Regions from separate parts of the Mesorhizobium sp. GW821-FHT07A06 genome, predicted to be linked through region 2. Evidence: predicted binding sites of a transcription regulator. Region 2 holds the regulator's gene; each other region holds the start of a gene.
The links. Region 2 encodes LexA, which represses DNA repair genes until DNA is damaged. Its sites were predicted from a motif close to TGTTCNNNNTGTGTTCNG; they were not measured.
Positions count from the first base shown of each region.

Region 1: AC07SZ_RS07770 (ATP-dependent helicase) is a predicted target of LexA. The motif match lies at 3,614-3,631, and genes of this name have one in related genera.
Region 3: AC07SZ_RS10875 (ImuA family protein) is a predicted target of LexA. The motif match lies at 4,260-4,277, and genes of this name have one in related genera.

Region 1 is NZ_JBWKRC010000002.1:469,161-475,714, reverse strand. Features, by position in the region: gene AC07SZ_RS07780 (bestrophin-like domain) at 1-498, shown strand, start outside; gene AC07SZ_RS07775 (ferritin family protein) at 552-866, shown strand; gene AC07SZ_RS07770 (ATP-dependent helicase) at 907-3,573, opposite strand; gene AC07SZ_RS07765 (glucose/quinate/shikimate family membrane-bound PQQ-dependent dehydrogenase) at 3,834-6,152, shown strand; gene AC07SZ_RS07760 (hypothetical protein) at 6,192-6,554, opposite strand, start outside.
Region 2 is NZ_JBWKRC010000007.1:166,521-173,074, forward strand. Features, by position in the region: gene AC07SZ_RS22690 (GntR family transcriptional regulator) at 144-917, shown strand; gene lexA (transcriptional repressor LexA) at 1,270-2,007, shown strand; gene AC07SZ_RS22700 (ComEC/Rec2 family competence protein) at 2,001-4,454, opposite strand; gene gltX (glutamate--tRNA ligase) at 4,557-5,981, shown strand; gene gltA (citrate synthase) at 6,166-6,554, shown strand, end outside.
Region 3 is NZ_JBWKRC010000003.1:83,161-89,714, reverse strand. Features, by position in the region: gene AC07SZ_RS10885 (error-prone DNA polymerase) at 1-1,785, opposite strand, end outside; gene AC07SZ_RS10880 (DUF6504 family protein) at 1,782-3,257, opposite strand; gene AC07SZ_RS10875 (ImuA family protein) at 3,199-4,236, opposite strand; gene AC07SZ_RS10870 (metallopeptidase family protein) at 4,409-4,831, shown strand; gene AC07SZ_RS10865 (DUF1737 domain-containing protein) at 4,850-5,056, opposite strand; gene AC07SZ_RS10860 (HpcH/HpaI aldolase/citrate lyase family protein) at 5,093-5,974, opposite strand; gene AC07SZ_RS10855 (hypothetical protein) at 6,380-6,554, shown strand, end outside.

The sequences.
Region 1 (6,554 bases), on a different contig from region 2:
ACCTTGCGCCAGTATGGCCCGGAAACCGACGCGGTGCGCCAACCATTGGTCGCCTATGTGCAGCGGGTGGTGGAGACCTCGTCGCAAGATAGCGAAACGACCATCGCCGCCAATCAGCTGTCCGAACGCCTGCTGACGGAGATTGGTGTGCGGCTGAATGGGCTGACCCCTCCCGACGCTGTACGCGGTTCCCTTCTGCAGGATGGACGCCAGCGCCTGCAGAAGGTGCTGGAACTGCGCTGGGTCCTTGTCGAGCAGTCGGAGGGTACGATTCCCTGGCCGCTGATCGCCATGCTGGTCACCTGGCTGGCGCTGATCTTCGCCAGTTTCGGGTTCAGGGCACCGAAGAATACAATCACCGCCGGAACCCTCATAGTGTCGGCCGCGCTGATCGCCGGGGCGATCTACCTGATCCTGGACATGGATGTGGCGTTCTCCGGACCGATCCAGATTTCGTCGGCGCCGCTGGAAAGGGCATTGGCCGAATTGCAGCGATGATGCGGAACCGGCACCATTCCCAGGCATTCATGGAGTGAACCACGGAGGACGACATGGGTTTCGACCAGTATCACGAGCCGCCTGAAGAACTGCCGCAGAAGGTGCGGACCTTTGCCCGCATGATCACCTCGCTGATCGAGGAGGCGGAAGCGATCGGCTGGTACGAACAGCGCATTTCGGTGGAGAAGGACCCTCAGGCCAAGGCGATCATGAAGAACGCACAAGGCGAGGAGTTCAAGCATTTCGGCATGGATCTGGAATTCCTGCTGCGCCAGAAGAAGGACTGGCGGGCGGAACTGAAGGAAATCCTGTTCACGACGGGCGATATCGTCAAGGCCGGCGAGCGGGGGGAGAAGAAGGTGGATTGATTGCCTTCGCCGGCTTTGCGCGAAGCCCGCAGGGTTCGGTTCACACCGCCGCGACGAACCCGTCCAGCACGCGTTTCTGCCCTGCCTTGTCGAAGTCGATGGTCAGCTTGTTGCCCTCGATGGCCGAGATATTGCCGTTGCCGAACTTCTGGTGGAAGACGCGGTCGCCGACGCTGAAGGCGGACGGCGTGTCGGAGACGGATTTGGCGACCAGTTCGCCGTCGATGGTGCGGCCCTTTACGCTCGTGCGGCCGGCGCCGTAGCCGCTGTCTGTCTCGCCATAGCCGATGCGCTCGACCTGGTGGCCGGAGCGCGAACCCCAGTTGCGGTCTGTCGCCTCGGTGCGGTTGGCCTGCGCGCGCTGCCAGCCGGGCGTAGAATAGGTGTTGGAGAAGGCGCCGGATTTCTCGGTGCCGCCATTGTTGGCGCCAACATTGTCGAAGCGCGACGCGCCGTAGGGGTTCTGGCGGCCGCCGCGGCCGGAGGCGAATGAGCCGCCGCCGTAGGAATTGCCATAGCCGCCATAGCTGTTGCCGCTTTCCGCGACCTCGACATGGGCCTCCGGCAGCTCCTCGAGGAAGCGCGACGGGATGGTCGATTGCCAGAGCCCGTGGATGAGGCGGTTGGAGACGAACCAGATATGCAGGTTCTTCTTGGCCCGGGTGAGGCCGACATAGGCCAGCCGGCGCTCTTCCTCCAGCCCGGAGCGGCCGCCCTCATCGAGCGCGCGCTGGTGGGGAAAGAGGCCTTCCTCCCAGCCGGGGAGGAAAACCGTCTCGAATTCGAGGCCCTTGGCCGAATGCAGTGTCATGATGGAGACGGCGTCCTGCCCGGCATTCTGCTCGGCATCCATGACCAGCGCCACATGTTCGAGGAACGAGCGCAGCGACTCGTATTCCTCCATGGAGCGGATCAGTTCCTTCAGGTTCTCCAGCCGACCCGGCGCTTCGGCCGAGCGGTCGTTCTTCCACATGTCGGTATAGCCGCTCTCCTCGAGAATGGTCTCGGCGAGCTCGGTGTGCGGCTTGGTTTCCAGCGCCTTCTGCCAGCGCTCGAAATTGGCGGCCACTTCGCGCAAAGCGGCGCGCGGCTTCGGCTTCAACTCGTCGCTTTCGGCGAGATTGCCGGCGGCCTCCAGCATCGGAATGCGCAGGGCGCGCGCCGTGTCGTGGATCTGGCGGATGGTGGCTTCGCCCAGGCCGCGCTTCGGCACATTGACGATGCGCTCGAAGGCGAGGTCGTCGCCGCTGTTGGCAACGACGCGGAAGAAGGCCAGCGCGTCGCGGATTTCCATGCGCTCGTAGAAGCGCGGGCCGCCGATAACGCGGTAGTTCAGGCCGAGCGTGATGAAGCGGTCCTCGAAGGCGCGCATCTGGAAGGACGCCCGCACCAGGATCGCCATGTCGTTGAGATTATGCTTCTGGCGCTGATAGGCCTCGATGGTCTCGCCGATGGCACGGGCTTCCTCCTCGGAATCCCAGGCGGCGTGGACATTGACCTTGCCGTCCTCGGGGTCGTTGCGGTCAGTAAACAGCGTCTTGCCGAAACGGCCCTCATTGTGGGCGATGAGATGCGAAGCAGCGCCGAGTATATGCGCGGTCGAGCGGTAGTTGCGCTCGAGCCTTATGATGGTGGCGCCGGGAAAATCCTTGTCGAAGCGCAGGATGTTGTCGACCTCGGCGCCGCGCCAGCCATAGATCGACTGATCGTCGTCGCCGACGCAGCAGATGTTGACTTTGTTTTCGCTCACGGCCGCACGCGAGCTTCGCTCGCGGGCCTCCGCGGGGGCGGCCTGGCCGGCCGACGCCTGGTCGGGCTTGCGGCCTTCGGCCGATCGCAGATCCGTCGACGTTGACCCACGCCCGCTGTCCGACCGCTGTGCCAGCAGGCGCAGCCACATGTACTGGGCGGTGTTGGTGTCCTGGTATTCGTCGACGAGGATGTATTTGAAGCGCCGGTGATAGTCCTTCAGCACATCCGGATTGGCCCGGAAGATGCGGATCGGGTGACAGAGCAGGTCGCCGAAGTCGCAGGCGTTCAGCGTCTGCAGCCGCTCCTGATAGGCCTTGTAGAGCTCGCGGCCCTTGCCGTTGGCGAAGCTGCGTGCGTCGCCCTCGGGGATTTCGGCGGGGCCGAGACCCTTGTTCTTCCAGCCGTCGATCATCTGCGCGAACTGTTTGGCCGGCCAGCGCTTGTCGTCGAGGCCCTCGGCCTGGATCAGCTGCTTGATCAGCCGCACGACATCGTCGGTGTCGAGGATGGTGAAGTCGGAACGCAGACCCGCGAGCTCAGCATGGCGGCGCAGCAGCTTCACGCCGATCGAGTGGAAGGTGCCCAGCCACGGCATGCCCTCGACATTGCCTTCGCCGATCAGAATCCCGATGCGCTGTTTCATCTCGCGCGCGGCCTTGTTGGTGAAGGTCACGGCCAGAATCTGCGAGGGGAAGGCTTTCCCCGTGGCGAGAATATGGGCGATGCGGGTGGTGAGCACGCGCGTCTTGCCGGTGCCGGCGCCGGCCAGCACCAGAACAGGACCCTCGGTGGTCTCCACCGCCAGCCTTTGTTCCGGATTCAGCCCCCGGAGATAGTCCGGCGCATTGTTGTGGCCGCCGCGGGCAGCCATGGCGCGCGCGGCAATGCCCGACGGGGCCGTGGGCCGCGCATTGGGTTCGTCGAAAAAGGGCATGTCTTCGGAAAAGCCGGACATCGTCCCCGAATGTAGTGATTCGGTTGGGAAAGACCAGAACTGTCTACGTTTTGTTCCCGGTAAAGCCGCTTATCCGGCCACCTTGGCACGCATGACGCTCAACCCGCCGCGCATTTGCAGCTAGACCGAGCACTGCCCCTGGGCCCGTGGCACAAGCTTGACAGGCGAGGCGGGCGGGAGAAAGTTGTGTGCCGGGCAGGAACGCAATGCCGGGTTGCCCATGGCCGCGAGAAGCGCGCAACAGTCGAAGGAGTATCATCTTGGCTGTAACCATCACCTCCCTTGTTCTCTTTCTCCTCGGTCTGACAATTGGCGCTGGCGGCATCTGGCTGGCCTCGCTGGGCGGCAGCTGGTACTACATCATATCGGGCCTCGCGTTCCTGATCACCGCATGGCTGTTCTACCGGCGCCGCTCCACCGCGCTGTGGCTCTACGCGGCGATCGTGCTCGGCACGCTGGCCTGGGCGGTGTGGGAAACCGGCTTCGACTGGTGGGAACTCGGCCCGCGCGGCGGCATCATCGTGCTGGTGGCGCTATGGCTGCTGACGCCGTGGGCGCGGCGGGGCCTTGCCGGTCCTGACGGGCGCGCGCCGCTGATCCTGGCCGTGCTGGCCTCACTGGCGGTGGCCGGCTATTCGATGACCACGGACCCGAAGGACATCGCCGGCGCGCTTGACACCGACAAGGTGACCCCCAACGCCAATCTCGGCGGCGACGTGCCGGCCGGCGAGTGGCACTTCTATGGCCGCACGCAATTCGGCCAGCGCTATTCGCCGCTCGACCAGATCACGCCGGACAATGTCGCCAATCTGCAGCCGGCCTGGACCTATCGCACCGGCGACGTGAAGGGGCCGGACGATGTCGGCGAGACCACATACCAGGTGACACCGCTCAAGATCGGCGACACACTCTATATATGCACGCCGCACAATTTCGCCATCGCGGTCGACGCCGCGACCGGCAAGGAAAAATGGCGCTACGACCCCAAGATCAAGCTCGACAAGGACCGCCAGCACCAGACCTGCCGCGGCGTGTCCTATTATGCCGATGCCGCCGGCGCCGCCGGCCAGCCTTGCGCGACCCGCGTCTACCTGCCGACCTCGGATGCCCGGCTGATCGCGCTCGACGCCGCCAACGGGCAGGTCTGTCCCGCCTTCGCCGAGGCCGGCACACTCAATCTCTTGACCAACATGCCATACCCGAAATCAGGCTATTACTATTCGACCTCGGCGCCGCTGATCGCGGGCGGCAAGATCATCGTCGGCGGCGCGGTCAACGACAATTATTCGACGCAGGAGCCGTCGGGCGTTATCCGCGCCTATGATGCGAGCACGGGCAAGCTGCTGTGGAACTGGGATTCCGGCAATCCGGACCAGACGACGCCGCTGCCGGCCGGCCAGACCTACACCGCCAACTCGCCCAACATGTGGTCGACGCCGAGCGCCGACGAGAAGCTTGGCCTGCTTTACGTGCCGCTCGGCAACCAGACGCCGGACCAGCTCGGCGCCGGACGCAGCGCCAATGTCGAGAAGTTCTCCTCCTCGATCACCGCGCTCGATCTCAATACCGGGCAGTTGAAATGGGTGCGGCAGACCGTGCACCACGACCTGTGGGACATGGACGTGCCGGCGCAGCCGAGCCTGATCGACATCACCAAGGCCGACGGCACGATCGTGCCCGCGCTGGTCGGGCCGACCAAGCAGGGCGACCTCTATGTGCTCGACCGGCGCACCGGCGAGCCGGTGATCGCGGTCAAGGAAGTGCCGGCGCCCGGCGGCGCCATCGAGGGCGACCATGCGTCGCCGACGCAGCCTTCGTCCGATCTCTCCTTCAACCCGAAGCCGCTGATCGAAGCCGACATGTGGGGGATCACCATGTTCGACCAGCTGGCCTGCCGCATCGCCTTCCACAAACTGCGCTACGAAGGCCGCTATACGCCGCCCTCGGTGCAGGGATCGCTGATCTATCCCGGTAATTTCGGCACCTTCAACTGGGGTGGCGTGGCGGTCGATCCGGTGCGGCAGGTGATGTTCGGCATGCCGACCTATCTCGCCTTCACGTCCAGGCTCGTTCCGCGCGCCGACGTGCCGGCGCCGGGCGACGACACCAAGGGCAGCGAGCAGGGGCTCAACCGCAATGAAGGCGCGCCCTATGCGGTTGTGATGGGGCCGTTCCTGTCTCCCCTCGGCGTTCCCTGCCAGGCGCCACCGTGGGGGTATGTCGCCGGGGTGGATCTCAGGACCGGCACGATCAACTACAAGCACCGCAACGGCACCGTCTACGACATGACGCCACTGCCGCTGCCGCTGAAGGTCGGGGTGCCCGGCATTGGCGGGCCGATGATCACCGCCGGTGGCGTCGCCTTCCTTGGTGCCGCGGTCGACGATTATCTGCGCGCCTACGACCTGACGTCGGGCAAGCAGCTCTGGCGGGCGCGGCTGCCTGCCGGCGGTCAGTCGACGCCGATGACCTATACGGTCGCCGACGGACGCCAGTTCGTGGTCATCGTCGCCGGCGGCCACGGCTCGGTCGGCACCAAGCCAGGGGATTATGTGATGGCTTACGCGCTGCCCAAGTAGGCAGTGGGTTGCCTAGGGGCAAGCTCGGCGAATTGACGATCAGCCGAGCCCGAGATGGCTTTTCAGGCTGGGCACCGAGCCCAGCACCTGGTTGGTCAGATCGGGGCCGGCCGCGGCTTCGGCTTGCTGGACCAGCGTCTCGCCAGCCTTCTGGATCTGCGCCAGATCGAGGCCGGATGCCTTGAGGGCAGCGAGGCCGTTGACCAGCGCGCCTGCCTTCTCGCTGAGAACGCCGCCAAGCGCGCCTTGCAGCGAGGACAGGAAGCCGCCACCGCCGCCGGCAGGGGCGGCGGCCATGACGTCATATTTCTGTGCCAGTGCATCGGCGCCCGGAATCTTGGCGAAGAAGGATGAGGCGCTGGTGCCTTCCGCCTCGTGCTCCAGTACCGAGAAAATGGTGCC
Region 2 (6,554 bases):
AGATTTGATCAGCGCCGCTCATCGGGACGGCAACTGCGGCGATCATGGTCAGTCCGTCGTCACCTGTCAAACATTATATATAATTCTTGCCATGGGCCACCATCATATATAATTTCCACATGCCCGACGATGGACGGATCGCGATGCAGGATCAGAACAACTCCACGAAAACCGAGGCTGCCTATCAGTTGCTGCGGCGCGATATCCTGACCACACGCCTCATGCCGGGCGCGCCGCTCAAGCTGAGCGCGCTGCGCGGTCAATACGGCGTCGGCTGGACACCGCTGCGTGAAGCCTTGTCTCGGCTTGAGGCTGAGCGCCTGGTTACGGCCATCAGCAATCGCGGCTTTGCCGTGGCTCCGGTGTCGCGGGCCGAACTCGAGGACCTGGCTCGCGCAAGGATGGTTGTGGAGATGCCGCTGTTCCTGGAATCGATCGGGAAAGGCGGCAGGGAATGGGAGGACGCGGTTGTCACCGCTCACTACCGCCTCTCCCGCTGCAAGACCGCGGTCGACGACCCCTCTGATGACGCGGTCGACCAATGGGACGAGAGCCACGAGGCCTTTCACGCGGCATTGCTGAGTGCCGCGACGTCCAACTGGCTGTTGCGCTTCCGCTCGACAATCGCCGATCAGTTGCGGCGGCATCATCGTTTTCTCGGACTGGCGCCGACATTGCGGGCGGCGGCCGGCCTCAAGCATGGCTATGGCGAGGCAATGGACGCCCTGCGCGAGGCGATCGCGATCGAGCATCACACCGCGATCATGGAAGCGGCCCTCGATCGCGATGTCGAGCGGGCGAAAGCGCTGATGACGGCGCATATCGGCTACACGCTGCATGTCTACGTTCACAGCGAGGACAGCGGCGCGAACAATTATACCGCACGCGCCGGCAGCCTGAAGGCAATTTCGGGATGACTTCATCGTTCTTTCTCTTGAGGCATGATCGTTGGCGTTTTGATTTCGTTTCGTTCCGCCAGGAAGGGATCGACCAACGACGCAAATCCAGCCTCTGGACGCCCTTGAGAAACCGATGCCAAGGTCCATCAAGAGGTAGGCCACAGGCGATTAACCAAAATGATTTCAATGCTCGCGTTGGCGGCGAAGGCGGTCGATCGCTGCGCACTGCCGGCGGCGGATAATTTCAGATGTCTTAACAAGTTCACTAAACTTTAAACAGTTGCGGAACACAACTGGAACAGATAGTGTTTGTTCTGGGTTTGTTTTTCGATTCCGATTCACACCCTTCGTTCAATGCCTGGGGGGCGCCATGCTGACGCGCAAGCAACATGAACTTCTGATGTTCATTCATGAACGGCTGAAGGAAAGCGGTATCCCACCCTCCTTTGACGAGATGAAGGAAGCGCTCGATCTCGCCTCCAAGTCAGGGATCCATCGCCTGATCACGGCGCTCGAGGAACGCGGCTTCATCCGCCGGCTGCCCAACCGGGCGCGGGCATTGGAAGTGCTGCGGCTGCCGGATTCGATCGCGCCAGGCCTCAACGCGGCAAAGAAATTCTCGCCTAGCGTCATTCAAGGCAGTCTTGGTCAGGGCGGCGTTGGCCGCCAGATCAAGCCGGCGCCGTCACGCTTGCCCTTTGCCGGGAATGACGACGACGCGGTCGCCGCCGTGTCGATCCCGGTGATGGGCCGTATCGCCGCCGGTGTGCCGATCGATGCCATCCAGCATCAGACGCATTCGATCTCAGTGCCGCCGGACATGATCATGGGTGGCGAACACTATGCGCTGGAGGTCAAGGGCGATTCGATGATCGAGGCCGGCATCTTCGATGGCGACACGGTCATTATCCGCAACGCCGATACGGCGAGCCCGGGCGAGATCGTCGTGGCGCTGGTCGACGAGGAGGAAGCGACCTTGAAGCGATTCCGCCGCAAGGGCGCTTCGATTGCCCTTGAAGCCGCCAACCCGGCCTACGAGACGCGCATTTTCGGGCCGGACAGGGTCAAGGTGCAAGGCAAGCTGGTCGGGCTGATCAGGCGCTACTGAGCAGGAGCGGCCGGCGTTTCGGGTTTTTGATAGGGCGGCAGTCCCCTCGCCTCACGCGAAAACTTTCGTTGTGCGTGCCAAGGCCGATACGGTCCGTCCACGGCGAAGCTGATGATTGGCGGACTGGTCGCCGATTGGCGGTCGAAGAAGACGGCGGCACTGCCCTTGCGTGCAAGTTGCCGTTTGGTGACGACGAGAACCAGCGGGTTGTGGCAGGCATCGTAGCCCGTCGCGTCATTGACAACGATCAGGTCGGCGAAGCCGCAGGCCTTCCAGGTAGCCTTGCGGTCTTCGACATGCGCGATGATCGCGCCAGACGGATGCCGGGCGAGACAGATGCCCTCCGTGCAATAAAACGGCGCCCCTGGCGGCAGATTGACGGCATCGGCAATATCGAATTGTCCCTCTGCCTTGTTGAACATCTCCGGTGCGACAATTGTTTCGGAGACCAGCGCGCGTTTCCAATTGTCGACGGTGAATTCGTTCGGGCGAGCCCGGCTGACCGCGAGTTCGCCACCGCCGATCGGCACCGCGACCAGGCGCGCGTCTTCCGAGATCAGCACATCCGGCGTGCGCGTATCCGACACCGTCAACAGGCCGGCGAGCGCGAATGGCACTGCCGCGAGCCGCAGCCATGTCGTCGCCATCGTTGCGATGACCAGTGCGATCGTCACCAGCAGCACCGAGTGCTGTGAAATCAGCCCGATCGCATCGACGGGGGAGCGTTCCGATATCCACGCCGATATGGCGATCATGGCCGTCAGCCCCTTGCCCATCACGTAGAGAAAGGGACCATCGGCACCAAAGGGCATCGCAAGAGAACTGAGAACAGCGAAAGGCATGACAATCAGAGAAACGATCGGCATGACGGCGAGATTGGCGAACAGGCTGAGCGGTGACACACGCTGGAAATGCCAGATGGCAAACAGCGCCGTGGCGCAGCCGGCAGTGATGGAGGTCATCGCCAACCCGCCCGTCGCCAGCAGGAATTTTCGCGTGAGAAAGCCCGGCAGGGACCGCTTTGGCGGCGGCGGTCTTGCCTTTCCCGCACGGTGATCCGCCCAGCCGGCATAGGCGCCGACCAGCGCGGCGGTCGCGGCGAAAGACATCTGGAAACTTGGACCGACCACCTCGTGCGGCGACACCACGATGACGGCGATTGCCGAGATGGCGAGGTTGCGCATGGTCAGCGCGGCGCGATCGAACAATACGGCAATCAACATTACCGCCAGCATGATGAAGCTGCGCTCGGCGGCAACGACCACGCCTGAGATGATGAGGTAGGCGGCGATCGACAACAGTGCCACGGCGGCCGCGTATTTCTTCACCGACCGACGCGCGGAAAAATCCGGGAACAGCGCGAAGGCACCGCGCAACAGCCCCATGATGGTGCCGGCGACCAGCGCCATATGCAGTCCGGAAATGGAGATGATGTGATAGATGCCGGTGCGCCGCATTGATTCGTTGATTTCATCGGGAATGCCGGCGCGCACGCCAACGATCAGCGCTGCCGCGATCTCGCCTTCGGCGCCGCCAACAACGCCCCTGATGTGGTCGGCGATGGCTTCGCGCGCATTTTCTATCCCTGAAAACAGGCGGGCCGACAGGGGCATCTCATTGTCGTCGGCGGAGATGATTCTTGGATTGCCAAGGAAGAAGCCGCTGCCACCGATGCCGGCAAAGTAGCTGTCGAACGAGAAATCGTAGCTGTCCGGCCGCACCGGACCTGTCGGCGGCAGCAGCTTCGCATAGCCCGATATCAGCGAGCCGGCTGTCATGTCGTCAGGTATCTTGCGCGCCGAGAGCCGCACCCTTTCCGGCGCGTAACGCAGTTTTGGCCGGGCCGTCGACGTCACATCTATGGTCAATCGGATGCGGCCGGTCTCCATGCGGTCGAGCGAGACGACACGGCCGGTCACTTGCGTCGAGATTTCCGAACCCAGCATCCGGGTGCCGGCCCGCCAGGTCTCGACCTTGGCGGCAAGCAGGCCCAACGCGCACATCAATGCCGCCATGAAGGCCAGATGGGTTTTCGGCCAGGAGCGCGAGACAAGCGCACAGATCACCATCAGCACGACGATCGCCACAGGCTTTGCAAAGTCAGGCTCCGCCGCCAGCGCGTAATAGCCGATCGCACCAGCGGCCAGGCAGACCGGCACCAGCAGGAAGGCGATGCCTCGGTCAAGTTCCAGCTCCGCTGCCGTCGTCACACTGTGGCGCAGGCGAGGCAAGGAGGCCTGGCCAATTTGCCGCCCGATACGCGCAATCCTGCCAGTGGCGGGCGGAATTTGTGCTGGGGTACCCCCTGGCAAAGGTTGGCTGCCGGAGCCGGGAACGAGAGGTGATGGCGGCAGCGAGGCCGGCGGCGGGATTGCAAACAGGGACCGTTCGCTGACGCCAACCACAGCGTCCTCGCCCTGATCCGAGCCCCGGCCACGTCCAGCCATCGGGTCTGCCCCTTGCACCCCTGACGCCCTATGCTACATGAACGCGCAACGCGCGAAAGTCCGCGCCGCCGCGCCCCGCTTCAGATGGTTTCCGAGAGTTTCATGTCCGACAAGGTCGTCACCCGTTTTGCCCCCTCGCCCACCGGTTACCTGCATATCGGAGGCGCGCGCACGGCACTGTTCAACTGGCTCTATGCCAAACATACCGCCGGCACGATGCTGCTGCGCATCGAGGACACCGATCGCGAGCGTTCGACCGATGCCGCGACGGCCGCCATCCTGGACGGCCTCACCTGGCTCGGTCTTGGCTGGGACGGCGATGCGGTTTCGCAATTCGAGCGCGCCCCGCGCCACCGCGAGGTCGCGGAGGAGCTCGTGCGCATGGGCAAGGCCTATTACAGCTACGAGACGCCTGCCGAACTGGAGGCGATGCGCGAGGCGGCTCGCGCCAAGGGTCTGCCGCCGCGCTACAATGGCCAGTGGCGCGATCGCGATCCGTCCGAGGCGCCAGCCGGCGTCAAGGGCGCAATCCGCATCAAAGCGCCGACCGAGGGCGAGACGATCGTCCAGGATCGCGTCCAGGGCGAGGTGCGCTTCCCCAACAAGGATCTCGACGACTTCATCATCCTGCGTTCGGACGGCAACCCCACCTACATGCATGCCGTCGTCGTCGACGACCACGACATGGGTGTCACGCACATCATCCGCGGCGACGACCACCTGACGAATGCCGCCCGCCAGACGGTGATCTACAATGCCATGGGTTGGGACGTGCCGTCGATGTCGCATATCCCGCTGATCCACGGCGCCGACGGCGCCAAGCTTTCGAAGCGTCACGGCGCGCTCGGCGTCGAGGCCTATCGGGCCATGGGCTACCTGCCGGAGGCGCTGCTCAACTACCTGGCGCGCCTGGGCTGGAGCCACGGCGACGACGAGATCATGTCGATCAAGGACATGATCTCCTGGTTCGACATTGGCGACGTCAACAAGGGCGCGGCCCGCTTCGATTTCGCCAAGCTGGAAGCGATCAATGGCGCGCATATGCGCCGCATGGCCGATGCCGAACTGTTCGACATCTTCATCGCCACCCTGCCCTATCTCGAGGGCGGCCCGGCGATGGCCGCGCGCCTTGACGACACGAAGAAGGCGCAGTTGCTGGCAGCCCTTCCGGGGCTGAAGGAGCGTGCCAAGACGCTGGTCGAGCTTGTCGATGGCGCGGCCTTCCTGTTCGCCACGCGCCCGCTGCCGCTCGACGACAAGGCCACGCTCTTGCTCAACGACGAAGCGCGCAAGATCCTGCGTGGCGCTCACGAAGCTTTGAACGCGGTTTCGGGCGACTGGACGGCTGCCGCGGCGGAGGCCGCGATCCGCGATTATGCGCTGGCCGGCGGCCACAAGCTTGGCGCCGTGGCCCAGCCCCTGCGGGCCGCGCTGACTGGCAAAAGCACCTCGCCGGGTGTGTTCGACGTGCTTGCCGTGCTTGGGCGCGAGGAGAGCCTGGCGCGCATAGCGGATCAAATCGATTAGGAGCAAACTGGCCCAAGAAGATTGGCATTGAAAGGCGCGTTTCGCAGTGCAACATTAGGTCTTGGCCCAATCTGGCACGCACCTCCTAAAATGCGGTGGCGAATACGCGCATTGCGGTGATTTCGACGTGTCGCTCTGCAGAAATTTGCCTTTGCCGGCATGAGGAAACAAGAAGGAGTTTGCAATGACCGAAGCTGCGAAAAAACTGGATGTGGGCGGCAAGAACCAAGAAGCTACGGCAACGCTTGAATTCGCCGGCAAGACCCATGAATTCAAGGTGCGAAGCGGCTCCGTCGGGCCTGACGTCATCGACATCGCTTCGCTCTACAGCACCACCGGCGCGTTCACCTACGACCCCGGTTTCACCTCGACCGCAAGCTGCGAGTCCGAAATCACCTTCATCGACGGCGATGCCGGCATCCTCTTGCATCGTGGCTATCCGATCGACCAGTTGGCTGAACACGGCGACTTCCTCGAAGTCTGCTATCTCCTGCTCTACGGTGAACTGCCGACCAAGGCGCAGAAGGACGATTTCGATTACCGCGTAACGCGCCACACCATGGTGCACGAGCA
Region 3 (6,554 bases), on a different contig from region 2:
CGATTCGATCTGGAAGACACCGAGCGTGTCAGCCCGGCCGATCATGTCGTAAACGCGCTTGTCTTCCGGTGGCAAGGTGGCCAGCACATAGGGTTGGCCGTAGTCATCCCGCGCCTTCGGATAGTGCTCCGTAAGCAAGGTGAAGGCCCGCTGGAGACAGGTCAGCATGCCGAGCGCCAGGACGTCCACCTTGAGGATCTTCACCGAGTCGAGATCGTCCTTGTCCCATTCGACCATCTTGCGCTGGTCCATCGCCGTCTTGACGATGGGCACGATCTCGTCGAGGCGGTCCCTGGTGATGACGAAGCCGCCGACATGCTGGGAGAGGTGACGGGGAAAGCCCATGATCTCGTTGGCGCGTTCCATCATATGCCGTGATGTGGGGTCGCTCTGGTCAAGGCCGCCGGCGCGGGCTTCCTTTTCGCCGAGTTCCGAGGTCGACCAGCCCCAGATCGAACCCGATAACGACGCCCTGACATCCTCCGACAGCCCCATCGCCTTGGAAACCTCGCGCAGTGCAGAGCGGCCGCGATAGCTGATGACAGCGGCGGCCAGCGCGGTACGCTTGCCGCTGTATTTCTCGTAGATGTACTGCATCACCTCTTCGCGTCGTTCATGCTCGAAGTCGACGTCGATGTCGGGCGGTTCGTTCCTCTCCTCGGAAATGAAGCGCTCGAACAGCGTATCGATCTTGTCCGGACCAACCTCGGTGATGCCGATGCAGAAACAGATGATGGAATTGGCGGCAGATCCACGGCCCTGGCAGAGGATATTCTGGCTGCGGGCGAATTTGATGATGTCGTAGACGGTCAGGAAATAGCGGGCGTAATTCAGCCGCTCGATCAGAGCGAGCTCTTCCTGGATGCGTTTTATGACGCTGGTGGGGACACCGCCCGGGAAGCGCTTGGCCGCGCCTTCTCGCGCCAGCCTCTCCAGTTCGGCCTGCGGCCCGAGGCCCGATTCCGTCGGCTCGTCGGGGTAGTTGTACTGGAGGTCGCTGAGCGAGAAGGTCAGCTCTTCCGCAAAACGCAGCGTCTCGGCCAGAGCTTGCGGATACCGGCGAAAAAGCCGTGCCATCTCCAGCGGTGGCTTCAGGTGACGCTCGGCGTTGGCGGTGAGCTCAAGGCCGACCTCGGCGACGGGCGTGTTGAGGCGGATCGCGGTCAGCACATCCTGCAATGGGCGCCGTTCGGCCGTGTGGTAGAGGACATCGTTGGTCGCCATCAGCGGGATGCCGGCACTCTCGGCCAACGCCGCCGCCTGCTCGATCCGGAAACGATCATTGCCCGCATAATCGGGCGAGACGCCAAGCCGCAGGGCTTTGCCGAAACGATCCTTGAGCTGGCGAAGCAGGGCAAGACCGCCTTGCGCGTCCGCCACCAGATCGGGCAGGACCGCCAGCGACATCAAATCCCCCCATTCCAGGAGGTCGCTGTGCTGGAGAAGCGTGGCGCCCTTTTCGGTTTCGTCACGCAGATTGGCCTGGGTGAGCATGCGGCACAGATGCCCCCAGCCCGCACGGTTCCGGGGGTAGGCGAGAATGTCCGGCGTGCCGTCGCCGAAAACCAGCCGGCAGCCGGGGTGATAGGAGAGTTTTTCGACCTTGGCCTGCTGCCAGGCGCGCACCACGCCGGCAACGGTGTTGCGGTCGGCAAGGCCGATCGCGGAGAAGCCCAGCAGCTTGGCCGCGACCACCAGTTCCTCCGGCTTGGAGGCGCCGCGCAGGAAGGAGAAATTCGACTGGATGCCGAACTCGGCATAGGGGATGGCGGTCAGCGCGTTCATGCGAAGACCCCGTGCATGAACCAGCGCGGCGGCACCCGGGGGTTGCCATAAAGGCCTTGCCGGTAGAGCCAGAAGCGGCGGCCGTCGGCATCCTCGATACGGAAATAGTCACGGGTGGATGTCGCCGGATCGCTTGACGCCTCCCGCCACCATTCGGCGGCGATGCGTTCCGGACCCTCGACCCGGGTGACGCGGTAGAGCGCGCGCCGCCAGCGGAAGTGCAGCGGCGGCCCCTCCGGCATTTCGGTAGCGGGCACCTCGATGGGCTCGGGCGCGCGGAACAGCCGGATCGGCCGTTCCGGCGGGAAGATGGTTTTGGGCGCCTGCATCCTGTCCGGCTTCCTAGGCGGCGTGGTCCGGCGCGGGGCCTCGGTGAAAGGAATGATGGCGACGGCGCGTTCCGGCAGATGGCTTTCCACGGCGACCGGCTGCAGGACCGCGCCTTCGCCGAGCCGGGCGCGGATGCGGTCGGCGAACAGCGCGATGTCGGCGCCGTCGTCGGTCACGTCGCCCGTCAGGTCGGCCTGCGCCATGTCGAAGGCGGCGGCGGCCAGCACGGAGAGCCGCACCAGGTCGAAGCCATAGCCAGCATCGATACCTTGCTCGAGTGCCGCCAGCCTTTCATGGAACAGCTTCTGGATCAGCCGGGGATCGCGCATCGGCCGCGAGGTACCCAGAGCAATGCGGCTGACCGCGCCGTCGACGCGGAAGAGCAGCAGCGCCAGCGTCCGGGCGCCCTCGCCACGGCGCTCGAGATCGGTCTTCAAGGTCGTCGCCAGCAGGCCGACCAGGCGTTCGATGTCCTCGATCAGCGTGACGGGCTCGGCGAGATGGCGCTCGACCGAAAGCGGCGCGACGGGAAGACGCGGCGAGACCGCCTCGTCGAGACGGCCAAGCGCCTGGTCGAGGCGCAGCAGCAGGGCGGCGCCGAAGCGGCGGGCGAGCGGCGCGCGCGGTGCCGCCATGACGGCGCCCGCCGTGCGCAGGCCGACGCTCTCCAGGCTGGCGCGGGTTTCCGGCGCTATGCGCAATGCGGCGAGCGGCAAGGGTGCCAGCAGTGCTTCCTCCTCGCCCCCGGCGACGATGCGGTCGCCGCAAAAGCGTGCCGCCGCCCAGGCCGCTCCCGGCGTCGGGGCAAGGCCGGCGCGGACATCGAACCCCTGATGGAAGAAGCGCGACAGGATGTCGTCGAGCATGGCGCGTTCGCCGCCGAACAGATGGGTGCAGCCGGTGACGTCGAGGAACAGGCCGTCCGTCCCGTCCAGCGCCACCAGCGGGGTGTAGCGGTCGCACCAGTCGGCAAGGCCTTCGAGCAGGCGGCGGTCGGCTTCCGGATCGGCCTCGACGATGTCGATCGACGGATGCATGGCGCGCGCATCGGCAATGCCCATGTCGCGCTTCAGGTGCAGCGCCTCAGCCCGCTCGTCGAGGGCCGAAATGCGTTGCGCGTTGCCCTGGCGGTGGCTGACCACCAGTGGCGGATGATCCGACGACGGCCGGGAACGCCAGGACCGCCCCAGACGCTGCCGCAGGATCCTTTCGGCTGCCAAGTAGGGAAACCACAGCGACAGGATCCTTTGCCCGTTCCCGTTTTTCCTCGCCTCTTCTTTCGTCGAATGCGCGTTCATCGGGGTTCCACTCCAGTGTGAATTGTCCTGGCAAGGCCGTGCGGCTCTTGCCGATGGTAATGGTGAAGGCAGGGCGGCCGATCGAACCGGCGAGCGGCCCGGCGACCGTGGCGCGCGGCACGGCCGGCGCCGACGCGACGATGAGGCGGACGGGCGCCGCCGTCGGTTCTGGCTCGGCCGCCTGCCGCAGCAGGAACACCGGCCGGCCGGCGCTTGCCGCCCTTGCATGCAGCCGGCGCGTCGCGGTCAGGTCCAGCCGCTGCGGGTTGCCGCGGATTTCCAGGATGACGGCGGCGAGTGCCGTCATCCTGGCGGCCTCCTCGGCGACCCACAGCGCATCGACGAGCCTGGGCGCCTCGGAAAACAGCAATTGCCCGGGTTCGATGCCGAACGCGGCATGCAGCCCCCTGGCATAGGGAAAGCCGGCCTCGCCAAAGATCTCCGATGTACCGATCCACAGCACCGGCAGCCCGTGTGCCTGCTTCAGGATCAGGCTGGTGAGCGACAGAGCGAAGCCCGCAACGGCTCCGGCATCACGGGTTTGCCCGCCATGGATTTCGCTCAAGGCGGCTTTCGGCAAGCCGCCGCTCAGGGCGGCATCGAGGCGCTCGACGCCGGTTGGCAGGAAGGCATCCGGCAAGGCCGCGGCAAGGCCGCGCCGGACGATCGTGAGGTCGGCACTGGACGTGACATCGGCGCTGGCGTCGGCATCAAGCGTCGCGGCGGCCGGCGCCTGCAGGCGCTCGGGCAGCGTTCCCTCGATTTTCGCGATCTGGCGGCGCAGGGCAAAAACAGTCTCCCGCGCCACGGCGCTCATCGCCATGACGGTCAGCTTCCACTCACAATTGTTCCTGTTATGTTCCTATAGATTCCAGAGGGCGATTGAAGAGTCAAGCAGAGTCACAAGGAATTTATTCCTCATCCCCGCGCGCCTCATCCCTGTAATTTGCCTCGACCGGTGCGAAAGCCTATATGCCGGGATCAAAGGACAAAGCATGGCCCGCATCTACAAGACCCGCACCTGGCACGGCGAACTTGCGCCCTCGATGGAGGAGCTGGAGTTCCTCGCGCTGGAGGCCTATGCCCATTTGCCGGAGGAGTTTCGCAAGCTGACCGGCGAGATCGTCATCCAGATCGCCGAGTTCCCGACCGACGAAATCATGGACGACCTGTCGCTGGAAACGCCGTTCGACCTGCTCGGCCTGTTCGAGGGACGCGGCATCGCCGAGCGCTGGAACCCGCAGACCGGCGAAGGCCCGAACCGCATCACGCTCTATCGCCGCGCCATGCTCGACTACTGGGCCGAAAACGAGGAAACGCTGGGCGACATCGTCACCCATGTGCTGATCCACGAGATCGGCCACCATTTCGGCCTGTCGGACGATGATATGGAGCGGATCGAGGAAGCGGCTGAATAGGCTCGAAGAGAGGAAGCTCTACCAGTCGCTGAGCTTGGTGTCCGGCCCGTATTCCTGGCCGTCGACATCCTTCACCACGGCCTGGCCGCAGCGCATGGTCTTGGCTTTCTTGTCATAGGCATAGGTCGGCGAGCCGAACAGGTGCCAGCCCTTGTTAAGCGCCGCCGTCACCTTGTGGCAGAAGCTGGCGTCGTCCGGGCCGGTCAGAAAGCGGTAGAGTTTCATTTTCTCAAGTCCTGTCGTGAATGAACTTGGCCGCGATCATGCGCCGATGGCGGCTGCCTTCGCCAGCAGTTTTTCGGCCTGCGCCAGGTGCAGCCGCTCGACCATTCTGCCATTCAGCGCGATCACGCCCTTGCCGCTGTTTTCGGCAAGGGCAAACGCGTCCTTAACCAGGCGCGCCTCGGTCAGCGCCGCCGGCGACGGCGCGAAGGCGCGGTTGGCCGCGTCGATCTGGGCCGGATGGATGAGGGTCTTGCCATCGAAGCCCATGGCCGCCGCTTCCGCGCACTCACGGGCAAAGGCGTCGAGGTCGCGAAAATCGTTGGCCACGCCGTCGAGCATGTCGAGACCGCCGGCGCGCGCGGCCAGCACCATCTGCATCAGCCACGGCACGAGGTAACGCCGGTCCGGCGTCGCCAGCACGCCGGTGTCCTTGGCCAGGTCATTCGTTCCGGCAACGAAACAATTGAGCCGTGAGGCCGGATCGCGGCCAAGCTCGGCGATCGCGCCGATGTTGAGCATGGCCTTGGGCGTCTCGATCATCGCCCACAGCTTCACGCAGTCGGGGGCAAAATTGTCATCGAGCACGTCGCCGACCTCAAGGATATCGCGCGGTGTGGCGACCTTGGACAACAGGATGCCGTCGGGCTCGAATCTTGCCGCGGCCAGCAGGTCGTCGGCGCCCCATTCGCTGGCCAGCGCGTTGACGCGCACCACCATCTCGCAACGTCTAGCGGGGCGATTGGCGAAAATTCCGGCCAGCTTGTCGCGAGCGGCGATCTTGTCGGCCGGGGCGACGGCATCCTCGAGGTCGATGATGACGGCGTCGCAGGCAAGCTGCGCGATCTTGGCCAGTGCCTTGTCGTTGGAGGCCGGGACATAGAGCACCGAGCGGCGCGGGCGGTAGGGTTCGGTTGTCATGCTCGATCTATGCCGTCTGTGGGCGGGTGAGGCAAGCGTCCGACCGGTACCTGACACGAGCCAACCGCGAAAGCTTGCGCTCCCTTGCCTTCCGTTCTCTGCAGCTGTTGCGGAAGCGGTCTTTCCTCTCCCCCGTCGATCGGGGAAGAGGTGTCGAGCGAAGCTCGACGGAGTGGGGGTCGACCCTCGGATGCTAGGCGATGCGATGCTTGCGCCTAGCGCCCTTCCTATGTCTGTTCGCTGCGCTTGCCGGGTGGTTCCCCCACTCCGACTCGGCTTCGCCGAGCCACCTCTCCCCCTCCGGAGGGAGAGGAAAGGAGCCTCTGCACGAAAACTGCACATGCCTGCGGAAAAGCTCCTCGGATCCGCCCTGCGATCTCCCCACCCGCCTGCGAGACGGGGGGCATGCACAAGCGAGCAAAAACCTGGTCCCTGCCCTACCGGCTGCGCAGCGACGGCTGGTGGATGGCCGATCCGCCGCGCGCCAATCCCGCGGCGATCCTCATTCCCTTTGTCCGCAAGAGCCCGCCGCCAATGCGGCCGGATGCGATCAGGCCAGATGCCATCAGGCCAGATGCCA